Regions from separate parts of the Geomicrobium sp. JCM 19055 genome, predicted to be linked through region 2. Evidence: a T-box and tRNA genes for the amino acid it is inferred to sense, from the RefSeq annotation. Region 2 holds a T-box; the other holds one or more tRNA genes.
What was found. The T-box of region 2 lies ahead of metG (methionine--tRNA ligase). A T-box ahead of a tRNA ligase gene usually reads a tRNA of that ligase, here a tRNA-Met.
Positions count from the first base shown of each region.

Region 1: it encodes a tRNA-Met, which carries the amino acid that the T-box ahead of metG (methionine--tRNA ligase) is inferred to sense. The anticodon was not compared.

Region 1 is NZ_BAXL01000026.1:9,670-16,688, reverse strand. Features, by position in the region: gene tsaE (tRNA (adenosine(37)-N6)-threonylcarbamoyltransferase complex ATPase subunit type 1 TsaE) at 1-178, opposite strand, end outside; gene thiL (thiamine-phosphate kinase) at 193-1,158, opposite strand; tRNA gene JCM19055_RS19295 (tRNA-Met) at 1,374-1,450, opposite strand; rRNA gene rrf (5S ribosomal RNA) at 1,463-1,579, opposite strand; partial or broken gene JCM19055_RS19285 (PLP-dependent aspartate aminotransferase family protein) at 1,663-2,799, opposite strand; partial or broken gene JCM19055_RS25870 (hypothetical protein) at 2,924-3,028, opposite strand; gene JCM19055_RS30455 (DUF6359 domain-containing protein) at 3,051-4,307, opposite strand; gene JCM19055_RS30450 (bifunctional UDP-sugar hydrolase/5'-nucleotidase) at 4,304-5,698, opposite strand; gene JCM19055_RS30445 (MFS transporter) at 5,896-6,228, opposite strand; gene JCM19055_RS19275 (MFS transporter) at 6,225-7,019, opposite strand, start outside.
Region 2 is NZ_BAXL01000028.1:4,615-11,633, reverse strand. Features, by position in the region: gene rsmA (16S rRNA (adenine(1518)-N(6)/adenine(1519)-N(6))-dimethyltransferase RsmA) at 1-214, opposite strand, end outside; gene rnmV (ribonuclease M5) at 214-765, opposite strand; partial or broken gene JCM19055_RS19810 (TatD family hydrolase) at 762-1,537, opposite strand; gene metG (methionine--tRNA ligase) at 1,607-3,574, opposite strand; T-box leader at 3,625-3,913, opposite strand; gene JCM19055_RS19800 (AbrB/MazE/SpoVT family DNA-binding domain-containing protein) at 4,171-4,473, shown strand; gene JCM19055_RS32340 (hypothetical protein) at 4,538-4,876, opposite strand; gene rsmI (16S rRNA (cytidine(1402)-2'-O)-methyltransferase) at 4,873-5,376, opposite strand; gene JCM19055_RS19790 (GIY-YIG nuclease family protein) at 5,327-6,397, opposite strand; gene yabA (DNA replication initiation control protein YabA) at 6,474-6,833, opposite strand; gene JCM19055_RS19780 (stage 0 sporulation family protein) at 6,862-7,019, opposite strand, start outside.

The DNA of each region.
Region 1 (7,019 bases), on a different contig from region 2:
AATTAACATTTCCTTCAACGTGCAGACCTTTGGCAAAGCCCTTGCTAAAATGGGTTTTGCCCGCTCCTAGATCACCGTCTAACGCAAATACATCCCCAGGCATTGCTACTTTTGCAAGTTGTTCACCAACGTACATCGTTTCTTCTACATGTTTTGTATGAATTACGTATTCCGCCATGGTTCTCCCTACTTTCATCCATGCTTGTAGCCATCACGGGAAAGGAGTGTGGTTTGGTCATGTGACGTCATAACGACACCTTCGCCTTTATGAATGACCGTTCCAATTTTCGTTACTCGCTCTCCTATTTCCTTTGCTATTGTTTGAAGCGGCTGCCAATTGTCACGAGCGACAGTGCCTAGCAATTGAAAGTCTTCCCCACCGGTAAGAGCCATCTCAATCGCTTTTTGTTGACCAAAATGTTCGACCAAACCAGCAGAAAGTGGTATTTCCTCTTCAATCAATTCAATTTGAACATGACTACTTTCTGCAATTTCCCAGCTTTCACTTGCTAGACCATCACTAATATCGTTAAGAGCAATTCTCCACGGTAAACGGGAAATCTCATATGCCAAAGCCGTGTGCATTGCAGGTTTCTGATGCGCGGCTTTCCAATGTTCTTCTACATTCTCACCTTCTAGTAGCTGATGCAGACCTGCTGCAGAACCACCGAGGTCTCCTGTAACAAAGACAACATCGCCAACTTCAGCATGACTTCGCAACCGCGCTCTTCCACAGTCCACTTCGCCAATCACAGTCACAGAAAGGTACAAGCCTTCTTTTGACGTGACACTATCGCCACCGATTAACTGCACGTTTTCATTACTAGCGAGCTGTTGCATGCCTTCATAGATCGCTAAAATCTCATCATCGGTCCAATCTTTAGGAACTGCAATCGTAACGAGATAATAGACGGGAATTGCTCCCATCGCAGCAATATCACTAATATTCACCGCAAGGGCCTTATAACCGATATCACTCGGTTTCATCGTCTCACGAGTGAAATGGACACCTTCTGTGAGCGTATCTACACAAGTGACGATGTCTTTACCACTCGTTGGGGTGAAAACTGCAGCATCATCACCAATTCCAACCTTTGTTGAGGAGTGGTTCACGTTTTCTAATCGTTGTATTTTGTTAATGAGCCCGAATTCGTCCATTAGGGCATCTCCTTATTGTCAATGTCGAACATTATTTTATCATAATACGAAGATGGATGTATTTTTAGGCATAAAAAAACAAACGATTTGCCGTTTGTCTGAGTCGTTAGTTATTTAATTTACTAAAGATTGGATGTCGAATGACACTTCCATTGGATACTAGAATCTTTCCTCGCTAAGAAGCAAAAAAAAACGACGTAGTGTCGAAAGTTAATTGGTTGCGGGAGGAGGATTTGAACCTCCGACCTCCGGGTTATGAGCCCGACGAGCTACCAGACTGCTCTATCCCGCGATATTATGAATGACCTGGCAACGTCCTACTCTCACAGGGGGTTGCCCCCCAATTACCATCAGCGCTAAAGAGCTTAACTTCCGTGTTCGGCATGGGAACGGGTGTGACCTCTTTGCCATTGTTACCAGATCAGTGTGACTGTATTGCCCTGCGCCACGTTTAATAATATATCATGGGGTTTTACATAACGCAAGTGTTTTTAAAAACTTTTTTTATTTCTTTGCTTTAGATAATGCACTTTGCAATGCTTCACGAATCTCTTCGGAATGCTCAATCCCTACAGACATGCGGACTAAGCCGTCTGTAATGCCTAGTTTTTCTTGCAAAGGTTTTGGTATACTTCGATGAGATGTTTTTAAAGGATAGGAAACCGTTGTTTCAACTCCGGCTAATGTTGGAACGATTTTAATCCATTGCAACTCTTTAAAAAAATGTCTCGATATCATAGCCAGCCCCTAAATCGAAACTTACCATCGCACCGTTTCCTTTGTCGCTCAAATTCATAGGATAATAAACTTTAACCCCTTCTTGCTCACGAAGGTATGCGGCTACCGATGCTGCATTCTCGCTTTGTTGCTTCATTCGTACAGCCAGAGTTTTTAGACCACGTACCGTGAGCCATGCCTCAAACGGACTCACATTCATCCCGAGTTGAATGACCCGCTTCTTCGCTTTCTCCATCCATAGACTCGTTCCTACGAGCACGCCTACGGTCACATCACTATGACCCCCAATATATTTCGTAGCACTATGTACAACTAAATCTGCACCCAGTGTCATCGGTTGCACGAAGTACGGCGTCGCAAATGTATTATCGACCATCACTGCAATGTTATGGTTCTTTGCAACTGCAATCACTTCTTTTAAATCTTCGACTCGTAGCAGTGGGTTTGTTTCCGTTTCTGTATAAATCAACGTTGTTTGGTCCGTAATGGCGGCTTCAATTGCGCCTGGCTCATTAAATGGTGCTGTGTTAACTGTTACGTTCCAATCTGTTAGGAATTGATGAAACAAATCATACGTCCCACCGTACACATCTTCAGGGATCAGCATATGATCACCAGGTTTTACGACCGCCAACACGCCCGCTAAAATTGCAGACATGCCGCTTGACGTTGCAACGCCTTCTGGTGCCTCTTCTAACTAGCAACCATTTTCGCTAATTGATCCGTATTGGGATTTCCGTACCGCGTGTACATATAACGCTCTTCATCGGTAAAGAAACTCTCCAAGTCATCTAAATCTTGAAATGAAAATGCTGACGTTTGATAGATTGGAGTCGTTTTACTATGTAGATCATTTTTCTTTCCTGCTTGTTGGTGGATCGCTTTGGATTCGAAATACTTCATCGTTCCCACTCCTTTTTCTGAATAGTTTACCACAATAACGCATCATAGATATAGATTCAATTTCTTTTAGATACGTGGAATAAAAAAAACGACTAATCCATTTAAAAAAAGGCGCTCCACATTACTAGAGCGCCTTCTCTCTATTCATTACGATACTTTTTTTCCAAACATCCCACTCACCAGAATGACTTGGATTCTCTCCGCGTGTCCACCATTTTGCTTCGTAGAGCTCTCCTTCGTACCATACGCGGTCACCTGCCGTGTACGTTACCGTCTGCGACCATTCTTTGTACCATCGCCTTCATCTGGTTGACAATCAGCACAACTTGCCAGACGTCCCATTCACTTGAGTTCTCTGGGTTCTCACCTACTGTCCACCACTTTGCTTCGTAGACAACATCATTGTGTGTCACTCGATCACCTTTCGTATAAACGTCCGACTGTTGCCATGTGTCGTATTGACAACTGACAGCGTCTTCCTCAACCCAGGCAAAGTGATTCGCATCTCGCATACCAGGCGTTCCGAAGTAACGCTCAAGCGAACCTGTGATGACAACTTCTTTTTGCAGGTGATCTGGATGATCAACGAGGTTCAATCCATTGCGTACTGGCGTCTGATTAACCAATTGTACTGGTAACATGTTGCTTCTGTCCGTTTCATCTGGATCATCAGCTAGTAACAGATTAGACGGTGCATGTTCGCCTTCACCTAATACGACTTCATTGTTTTGAATACTCCCTATGATATATCCACGTACCGCTCGTTCACCTTGATTGTTCTGAAGAGCTTCTGCAACCGTCCATGTTCCTGTTGGATCTGGTTCAACGTCTTGACCTTCAATTGTAATTCTTGAACCTTCTTCATAATTAATTGGACCGCTTTGTTCCGTTACATAATCAACGACTTTTTGCCATACCGGTCCTTTTTCTTCAATGAGCTCACCGAGATTATAGAAGGAATTGCTATGCATAAAATCATTGTAAGCAACCACATAAGCTTCATCTTCTTCTAATTCTGAACCATCAGGAAGAACAATGTCTACACTCTCAAATCCACTACCAGATTCTTCTGGTATAAGCGTATAAGATAACCCAGATACTTGCAGGTCCACGCCTTGATGATAATTCGACTGCTCTAAAATCACTTCCTCAATGCGTTCACCCGTTGTCTCAACAACGACAACTTCATTCCCAAACCCGTCAAGAGCTTCGATTTGTTCATCTGTAATTTCACCAGGAGGGATTTGACCCGTGACCGACGAAGCATTCAAAAATGCAAAATCAGCATCTGTATCGTCGAGGATACTGTCCGTATATAAATTACCTAAACCAACATCTTGGAAAGCTTTATTCTGCGAATAGAGTCCCGTTTCAGTTGAACCAATAATCGTACCTGGAATTGGTCCCGAAGGATCGATGGTAATGGAGATACGTTCTCCACTCGCATAATCCAACGTTTCACCTTGATCGGTCAATGTTCTTGCCCAATCAGTCATGGCATCCGTCATGAAGCTACCGTCTCTTGTAAGACCTCTCCTTCGAACTCATAACCTGAACCACCCGTGCCGATGTAATCAGCAACAGCCACTGTATACGTTTCTTCATCTTCTAAAGGTGAACCATCGATTGTCATGTTCACATCTGATAACTGTCCAGTCATCCCTGTAAGAATTTCATATTCCATGCCTGACACTTGCAAATCGATTTGGTTACGTCCGTCACGGCTATACGAATACTCCAAGACATTTCCAATTGCTTCACCTGTCATTTCAATCGTCATAATTTCATTTGCAAACGGCTCAATCGTATATATTTCATTTAATGTCACGTCACCACTCGGGATACTATCGCGAATTCCCCCGTTGTTTGTAAATGCTACGTCTGCTTCTGCCCACTCTCTCATTGCATCGGTCCAGAAGTTTCCGAGTGGAGCGTCTTGTTGGAAGCGTCCATCACGGCTTAATCCATTCTCAGAGTACCCAATAACTTCACCTAACACTTCGTCCATCTCTGAGTTGTAATGATCAATAACCGCTTGTACATCTTCATTCATCGTATCAAGATCTGCGACAGGAACGAGTGTACCGTCCACTTCAGTCACTTCATTGTTCTCAATTGCAAGCGTAAGTTCGCCAAGGTTGTTTAAATTCGAACCGGTTTGAACAATAGGCGTCCCGTTTACGATTTGAGGAGAGTTCAATGTTGTGTGAGAATGTCCACCGATAATAACATCAAAATAATCAACATCTTCAGCCAATTGTCGATCTTCGTTATATCCGATATGTGTGAGTGCAATAATGACATCCGCTTCACTCGTTAACTCTTCTTCATAAGCCGCTGCAACTGCTGCATAATCACTTTCAAAGGTCATGCCCTCAACATTCGCTGGTGCTGTTGCTGGCGGTGCTTGTGTAATGCCGAGTATGGCTACAGATACCCCATCAAGATCAATCATTGTATACGGTTCTGGATTGTCTACGCCTGTATCCCCTGTATCGACATTTGCCCCAAGCCATGTAGCGGTAGACGTTTCCATGTTGTTGATCAGATGGTCTTGCCCGTAATCGAATTCATGGTTTCCGATCGTTAGCACATCAAGATTCGCCTCATTAAATGCTTCGATCATTGGAATGCCATAGTTCAAATCAACGACTGGGTTTCCACTTGCATAATCTCCCGCATCTAAGTACAAAACATTGTCGTACTCTTCACGAACTTGATCAATGTAACCTGCCGCTTTACCAAAGTTATCAAACGTTGCGTGAATGTCATTCGTATGTAGAATCTTTAAGACTTCATTTTGCTCTGCATCTACCTCACTTGATATAGCTAGTGTGGCTGTCAAAGCTAGACCAGCTAGTGCTGTTGCTTTTGAATAACGAACAATTCTCCCTCTCATAAACTTGCTCCTCTCCGCATAGTCGTTTACAAGTTAAGAATAGCAAATGAGTGGTTTCATTCGTGAATAGAAGAACAATTGATAAAATTAAGTTACTAAGGCCTGGTTTTATAGACCTAAACCTCAGGAGTTCTTGTTACTTTTATCTTACACGAAAAATAAATGCGAAAACTGATAAGGTCTTCGCATTTATTTCATTAGGCTCGATTCGCCGCATCTTCTTTTCTTCGTTGAATTTCATCTACATACTTTTTATAATGTTTATCAAGCGTAAAGAACAACAGGCAGATGAACATTAGAATTGAAATAATAATCGGTAAATAAATCCCAATGAAAATAATAGTTTGTATAGCTAAAGACGATTGTTCTGCTACGGTGCCAAGGTAACCTCCAAAGCTTAATAACCATCCAATGGAAGCTAGTCCTATCCCTGTACCAACTTTAATCCCGAAACTCGCCCCACTATTCACAAGACCAACTGTCCGTTTACCGGTTTTGTATTCGCCGTATTCTGCCGTATCATTAATCATTGCAAATAAAACAGCAACGTCGGCATCACACCTACCGCTGCAATCACATTACCAATTACAATAATGGATACATCAAACGGGTTAATAATCTTAAATGCATTTCCAAGAATACAAATAATAATCCCAATTAAAACCGTGTTTCTCTTCCCGAACTTTAAAACAAACGGACCGACAAAAAACAAGGTAATAACCATTGGCAAAATGGACGATATGCCAAGCAACGGATAAATGCTTTGGTTTTCTAATACCCATGTTGCATAGTAAAGACCAGATCCTTGGTTAACAGCGATTAATGTATAAAACAATATGCAATACACTGTAATAACAATCCAATATTTGTTTCTGAATAATGCGGAAATCCCCTCTTTTACACCAACCGTCTCTAGGTTAACAGGGACCACTCGCTCTTTCGTTTTTAGAAAGGTGATATAAAGTAAAACGACCGCAATGGTTGCATAAATGATAGCGACTGTTGTCCAACCAATTGCTGATGCAAGAGGTTGCGTGATGACTGTAACGATTAAAGCTCCTGATAAGTTCAAAATAGTTGAATAAATGTTTGCCATCGAACGACTTTTAGGATCGAGTGTTAACATTCCCATAAGAGACTTGTACGGAATTGAAATGAATGTATACATAATAATAAATAAGAAAAAGGTGACGTACGCATACATCACTTGATTAGAGATCGCCATTTCCGGGACTGAGAACACAGCCACAATCGCAATCCCTAATGGTACCGAGCCCCAAATTAACCACGGCCTTGCTTTACCGTGCTTTGATTTGGTTTT
Region 2 (7,019 bases):
CTTTCTTAGCACGTTTTGCTAATTGCTCAGTTAACGCACCAATACCAGGACCGACTTCAATGACTCCATCCTCAGAGGTCATTCCCGTCGCATCAACGAACTTATGCAAAATATTAACGTCAGTCATAAAGTTTTGACCGAGGCTTTTTTTTGCTTTTAAATCAAACTGTTCAACAATCTCCCTCGTTCTTGAGGGCGTTGCAATGTCTTTCATCATTTAAGACCAACTTTCTTCACAGCATCATAAAATTCACGCTTGGAGATTCTGAACTTGTGCATCCGTTTTAAAAACTGCTTACCGTTCGCATAACCAATACGGAGTTCATTTCCGATCAGCTCACGCCTTTTACGTGCTTCCGTTCCTGCCATTAAACCGACTGCATGGATGTCTTCAAGCAAAACCGGATCATACTCGTCTAAGACGCTACCATCTCTCACATTTTGCAACGCTTCACGAATGACTTCCGGAGAAGCATGTTCAACACCTACACTCTTCTTGTTCGCAGAAATCGCTAAATGCTTCGGTATAAACGCATGTTTAGCAGAGGGTACTGCTTCTGTAACAATTCTACGAATACGCTCTCCTGGATAGTCAGGATCTGTTAAGACAATAATTCCTCGTCGTTCGTCTGCCAATTTGATTTGTTCAATCACATACTTAGGAACTGATGAACCAATGGTTTCAATCGTTTCCGCATCAACTGCGCGCTTAATGGCTACCGTATCATCTCGACCTTCAACGACAATGCATTCTTTAATCTTCATGATGAGATCCTAAATAACCGCTTCGCATTCTCTGTCGTTATTTCACTTAATTCCTCAAGAGTTAGCCCTTTCAACTCCGCTAATTGCTCCGCAATAATACGTACACGCGCAGGTTCATTTCGCTTTCCACGGTACGGGTGTGGAGACAAGAATGGACAATCCGTTTCAATCAGTAATCGATCTAGAGGAACGATCTTTGCTACTTCCTTTGGCAACTTCGCATTTTTAAACGTAACAGGTCCACCGAATGAAATGTGCATCCCTTGAGCTAAGCATCGTTCTGCAGTTGCAACATCACCACTAAAGCAATGCATAATGCCCCCCGCTTCACCGACGCTTCCTCTTCTAACAATGTTGCAATGTCTTCTTGAGCATCACGACCATGAATAACGAGTGGCAAATTCACTCGTTTATGAAGATCAATTTGGTCTTTAAACACACGTTTTTGAACGTCAGCTGGGGATTTATCCCAATGGTAATCAAGGCCTGTTTCACCAATTGCGACAACCTTTTCATGAGTTGCAAGTGATTCAATCCATTCCAAGTCTTCTCGTTTCATATCAACACTATCCACTGGATGCCAGCCAATCGTTGCATACATGAATTCGTAACGTTCAATTAAATCCATTGCCTTTGTAATCGTCTCACGATCAAACCCGACAACATTCATCCACTTAACTCCGGCTTCCTTGGCGCGTTCAATGACTTCTTCAAGATCCTCATCAAACTGTTCAACATTCAAGTGTACATGTGTATCAAATAGTTCAACCATTTTGTACTCCTTCTATATCGTAAAATGAGTCAAGTCCCATACGTTAGTATGGAACTTGACCGTTTTTGTTTAAGAAATTAGCGTACCATTTGGAAGATCACCATCAACGGTTACGACTTTTAACGTACCCTCTGCTTTACCAGCAAGGATCATTCCTTCTGATTGCTCGCCTCGCAGTTTTACTGGCGTTAAGTTCGTTACACAAATAATCTTTTTGCCTGTGATTTCTTCAATTGAATAATCTTTTGCAATACCAGATACAACTTGACGTTTTTCGTCCCCGAGATCCAGTTGCAATTTCAACAGTCGATCTGCCTTCTTCACGGGCTCGGCTTGAACGACTTCTGCAACGCGTAGCTCAACTGCCTTGAAGTCATCAATCGTAATCAAATTCGCATCTTCTTCCTGCTCGTCATCATCTGCTTTTGGAGGAGCCATAAGCGCACTAATGGACTCAACTTCTTTTTCAATTTCTAAACGAGGGAAGATAGGTGTTCCTTTTTCAATGACCTTTGAACCGCCTTTAAGCTGACCAAATTGTTGAATCGACTCCCACGTTTTTAGTTCTTCATCGTCCACGAAACCGATCTGTTCAGCAATTGCCGCTGGAGTTTTCGTAAAGAACGGTTGCAACATCACCGAAATGTAGCGGAGTGACTCAGCAAGATGATACATCGCAGCTTGCAATTCCTCTGTTTGACCTTCTTTTGCAAGCATCCATGGTTGCGTCTCATCGATATACTTGTTCGTACGGCTTACAAATTGCCAAATGGCCGTAAGTGAAACCGAAAATTCCATTGACTCAATATGGGAACCGACTTTTTCAACGGTCGCTTCTGCCACGTCTAAGAGACTTGAATCGAAGCTCGTCCCGTCTTTAATGTACGCTGGGATTTCACCGTCAAAGTATTTATTAATCATAGCCACTGTACGATTTAATAAATTCCCTAAGTCGTTTGCGAGGTCATAATTAATTCGTTCAACAAAGGCTTCTGGTGTAAATACACCATCCGCGCCAAATGGCACTTCACGAAGCAAATAATAACGAACCGCATCAAGACCGTAACGCTCAATGAGTGCTTCTGGATAGATGACATTGCCTTTAGACTTCGACATCTTCTCGTTTTTCATTAACAAATGTCCATGACTAAATACTTTCTTCGGTAATGGCAAGTCCAAAGCCATCAACATGATCGGCCAATAAATCGTATGAAAACGAACAATCTCTTTACCTACAATATGAACGTCTGCTGGCCAATACTTGTTATACTTTTCATTTTCATCAGTGCCGTAACCGAGTGCTGTAATGTAGTTCATGAGCGCATCAATCCATACGTACACAACATGCTCAGGGTCACTCTTAATTGGAACTCCCCAAGAAAAAGCGGTACGTGAAATCGCTAAGTCTTCAAGTCCTGGTTTAATAAAGTTATTAATCATCTCGTTTTTACGAGCTTCTGGTTGAATAAAATCTGGATTTTCTTCATAAAAAGCAAGTAAACGGTCCGCGTAACGACTCATTTTGAAGAAGTATGACTTCTCTTTCACAAGCTCAACAGGGTGACCGCTGTCAGGGCTTTTTCCTCCGACAATCTTGCCGTTCTCTTTAATTGGATCCACGAGCTGCAATTCTGTGTAATACGTTTCGTCTGGTACGGAATACCAACCTTCGTATTCACTTAGATAAATGTCTCCTTGATCTTTAAGTTGCTCTACAACTTCTTGTACAGAACGCTTATGACGCTCTTCTGTCGTACGAATAAAATCGTCATACGAAATGTCCAAGTCATCCCAAAGCTTCTTAATTCCAGCGACAATATCATCAACAAATTGAATTGGCGTTACACCGTTTTCTTCTGCTTTACGCTCAATCTTCTGACCATGCTCATCTGTCCCTGTTAAGAACATGACGTCATAACCTTTCAAGCGTTTGTAACGAGCAAGTGTATCCGCTGCAACCGTCGTGTAAGCATGTCCAATATGGAGCTTTCCACTTGGATAATAAATGGGTGTTGTTACATAGAACGTAGGTTTCAAAACAATCTGCTCCTTCCAATCTCTAATAAAAAAAACCCCTCGCCCTTAATCGAAGGGACGAGAGGATTACTCACGTGGTACCACCCTGCTTCCTTCTTATCCGTAGCATCGCCAGAACATACTCGTTCCTACACCTACTTCTAAGAAGCTCAACAGCGCTAACATTAATCGTTAGCAACTTGTCATTAACGCTGACACACGTAATTCCCTTATGCACAATCATTGCACTCGAAAATTAAACCTCCAGGACCATATTCAACGACTCGTTTACGACCGGCTCCCAGCAACCCGGCTCTCTGAACATACGTGATCGTTTACTTATCCATTCATCAGTTTACATGATTATACAGACAAACTTAATTAATAATTATAATTTATAAGTAGTGAAAAGTCAATGATAAACCCTATGTCGAAGAGCATATCCAGTAGTGAAAACACGAAAAAAACCTGATATGACGCCCGTTTCCTTCATTTGAATTTTAAGATTATTATATTGACTTGATTTTACTATACTGGTATGATTGCACACATAGAGATAAAATGTGTCAAAAAAATGACACGAATATACAGTACACTCAAGGAGGAGATTCTAAGCAATGAAATCAACTGGAATCGTAAGAAAGGTTGACGAGCTTGGTCGGGTAGTTATCCCCATAGAACTAAGAAGGACTTTAGATATTGCAGAGAAAGATGCACTAGAGATCTATGTAGACCACGACCGAATCATTTTAAAGAAATACAAACCGAATATGACTTGCCAAGTCACTGGCGAGGTGTCCGACGATAACATCTCCATTGCAGATGGTAAAATTATTCTTAGCCCAGAAGGCGCTAAAGAAGTCGTCGAATCTCTTCAAGGTTATTTATCACAATCGAACCAAAAGGCTACAACGGTTTAATACCTTCTATATACTTATTCCAATAACTAGGGCTACCTTGTCAAAGTGACAGGTAGCCCTTTTCTTATTGCTGAAGTTCATGAAATGCTTTATAAATCTCGTTACGGCTAAGACCACGATCTTTAGCACACTGCTTGAGTGCTTTCTTATGGTCGTCCCCTTGCTCTTCATAATACTGAATATGCTCTTGTACCGTGTACGTTTGCCACCAAGCCTCTTCTTGACCTTTACCCGTGCCGCCTTCAACGATAAAACAAAGTTCTCCACGCCATTCATGGTCAAGATCGATTAATTCAGTGATGGTTCCACGGTAAAACGACTCATACCGTTTCGTCACTTCACGCCCAATGACAATTCGACGATCTCCCCACACAACTTGCAACCGCTCAAGCGTTTGTTTCATTCGATGAGGTGATTCATAAAAAAATCATTGGAACAGTAATAGCTTCCAGCGACTGTTGTACTTCTTCGATTTCTTTTTTTCTTACGAGGTAAAAACCCGTGAAAGTAAAACCGTCCCCCTTCAAACCCTGAGGCAATCCACGTCGTTACTGCTGCGTTTGCACCTGGCAATGGGATAACGGTAATTCCTTCTTCAATACACTTTTGAACGAACCACTCCCCAGGATCAGACACGAGTGGGGTTCCTGCATCACTTACGAGTGCCAGGTTCTTTCCATCATATAAGTCAGCCAACAACTGCTCTGAACGAGCTCGTTCGTTATGCTCATGTAAACTAATCATTCTCGTCGTAATTTCAAAATGATTGAGTAGCTTCACAGTCTGACGGGTATCTTCTGCACAAATAAGGTCGACTTCTTGTAGCGTTCTTACTGCGCGGTACGTCATATCCTCAAGATTGCCAATCGGTGTAGGAACCAGGTATAATGTGCCCGTTTGCATACACGCCCCGCCTCCTCTCTTTAATGTATTGGAGCTTTTCTACGCGAGAAAGCTGCTTTAATCGCCATTCCTCTTGTAACGCTTCACGCTTGGTTTCAAAGCCTTCCATATGGACAAGTGTAAACGGCCCTCGTCCTCTAGTATACTTTGCACCTTTCCCACTTTCATGTAACCGCAGTCTCTCCCACACGTTTCGCGCATATCCAGTGTAAAGCGTATTGTCCACACATTGAATCATATACACGTAATGATCGGTCTGCTCTTTTTCATTGACCCTGCGCTCATACGTGACCTGTTGTCCGTTGTAAGATCTTTGAAAGGCGTCGGTATGTTTCCCATCCTCACCGTATACGAAAATCGGCTCTTGTACAGTTAATCCTCGTTTGCCGCCTTTACTCGCTTCAAGCAGTACGATATTCGCTTGTACACCGGCCTTTGGATGAACAAACTGAAATCGTTTCGGTTCCAAATTCGCACGCGTACACGCTTCAAATAAATCATGAATTCGCTCAGGACGAAAAACAAACGCCGCTTTGCCTTTGTCCTTTAATAGCGCTGAGGCTACTTGAGCAATGTCATAAATCGTGAGTTCAGTTTCATGCCTCGCTAACGTTAACCGCTCGTTCTGATTTGTAAGAGACGAGTGATAATAAGGAGGATTGCATGTGACAACATCAAAGCTTGCACGACCGAATGCTTCAGGAGCTTCTTTAAGATCCCCACAATGCATTTGAATTTGATCTTTGCGATTGTTCAGCCTCATGCTTTTCTTAGCCATTTCTACAACATCGGGTTGGATTTCAATTCCTGTAATCGGCACTGTACTCCGCTCTGACATGACGAGAGGGATTACGCCATTTCCTGAACACAAATCGACCATTGTTCCTCTCGTTTTCTTAACCGACACAAACTGCCCCAAAAGAATAGAATCAATTGAAAAAGCCAAGCGTTCCCGACTTTGTATGATCTTTAATCGGTTTCTAAAAATATAATCGATCCGTTCTTCATCATGCAATAACAAAAGCCTTCACCTTCAACCTGCGTTCACCAAAGAAAAAACCCGACACCTTGGTGACGGGCTTCTAAGCAAACAACGATTATTTTGCCTGGAAAAATGAAAGACAAAACAAGCAATCTCCATCTGTACGCAAGCTACCGTAGTGCAAGTTACAAATGTGAAAGCCTTCGTGATACAGTCTTGCTAAATTATCATAGCCTTCACCAGGTGGGACCGTATCTTGTTTGTCTTGATTCGAATGGTCAGCATGCTCGTCCTTTTGTTCATGGAGTTCTTCTGCTTCCATTCGTTCTCGCAACAGACGGTTCTCTGTTACTAATGCTTGATTCTCCTCAATTAGCGAAGCAAGCTGCTCTTTTAATTCACGGAGTTCTTCGTGAAAAGCAAGGAGCTTCTTTTCCATATGAATCACTTGTGAAAACATTTCTTTCTTCGCCACGTTCGTCTCCCACCCTCTTGTGGCAGCTTTAGCCGATTAATGAACCTTGCTCAATCAATTCTTCTAATGAGTACTCAACCGTTCGCTCTTCATCAAACAACTCGACTTGAACAAGTCTTTCAAGCATGTTCAAACCAACGACACGACCTTTCCCTTCTGAGGTCACAATCTTTTCACCAACATCAG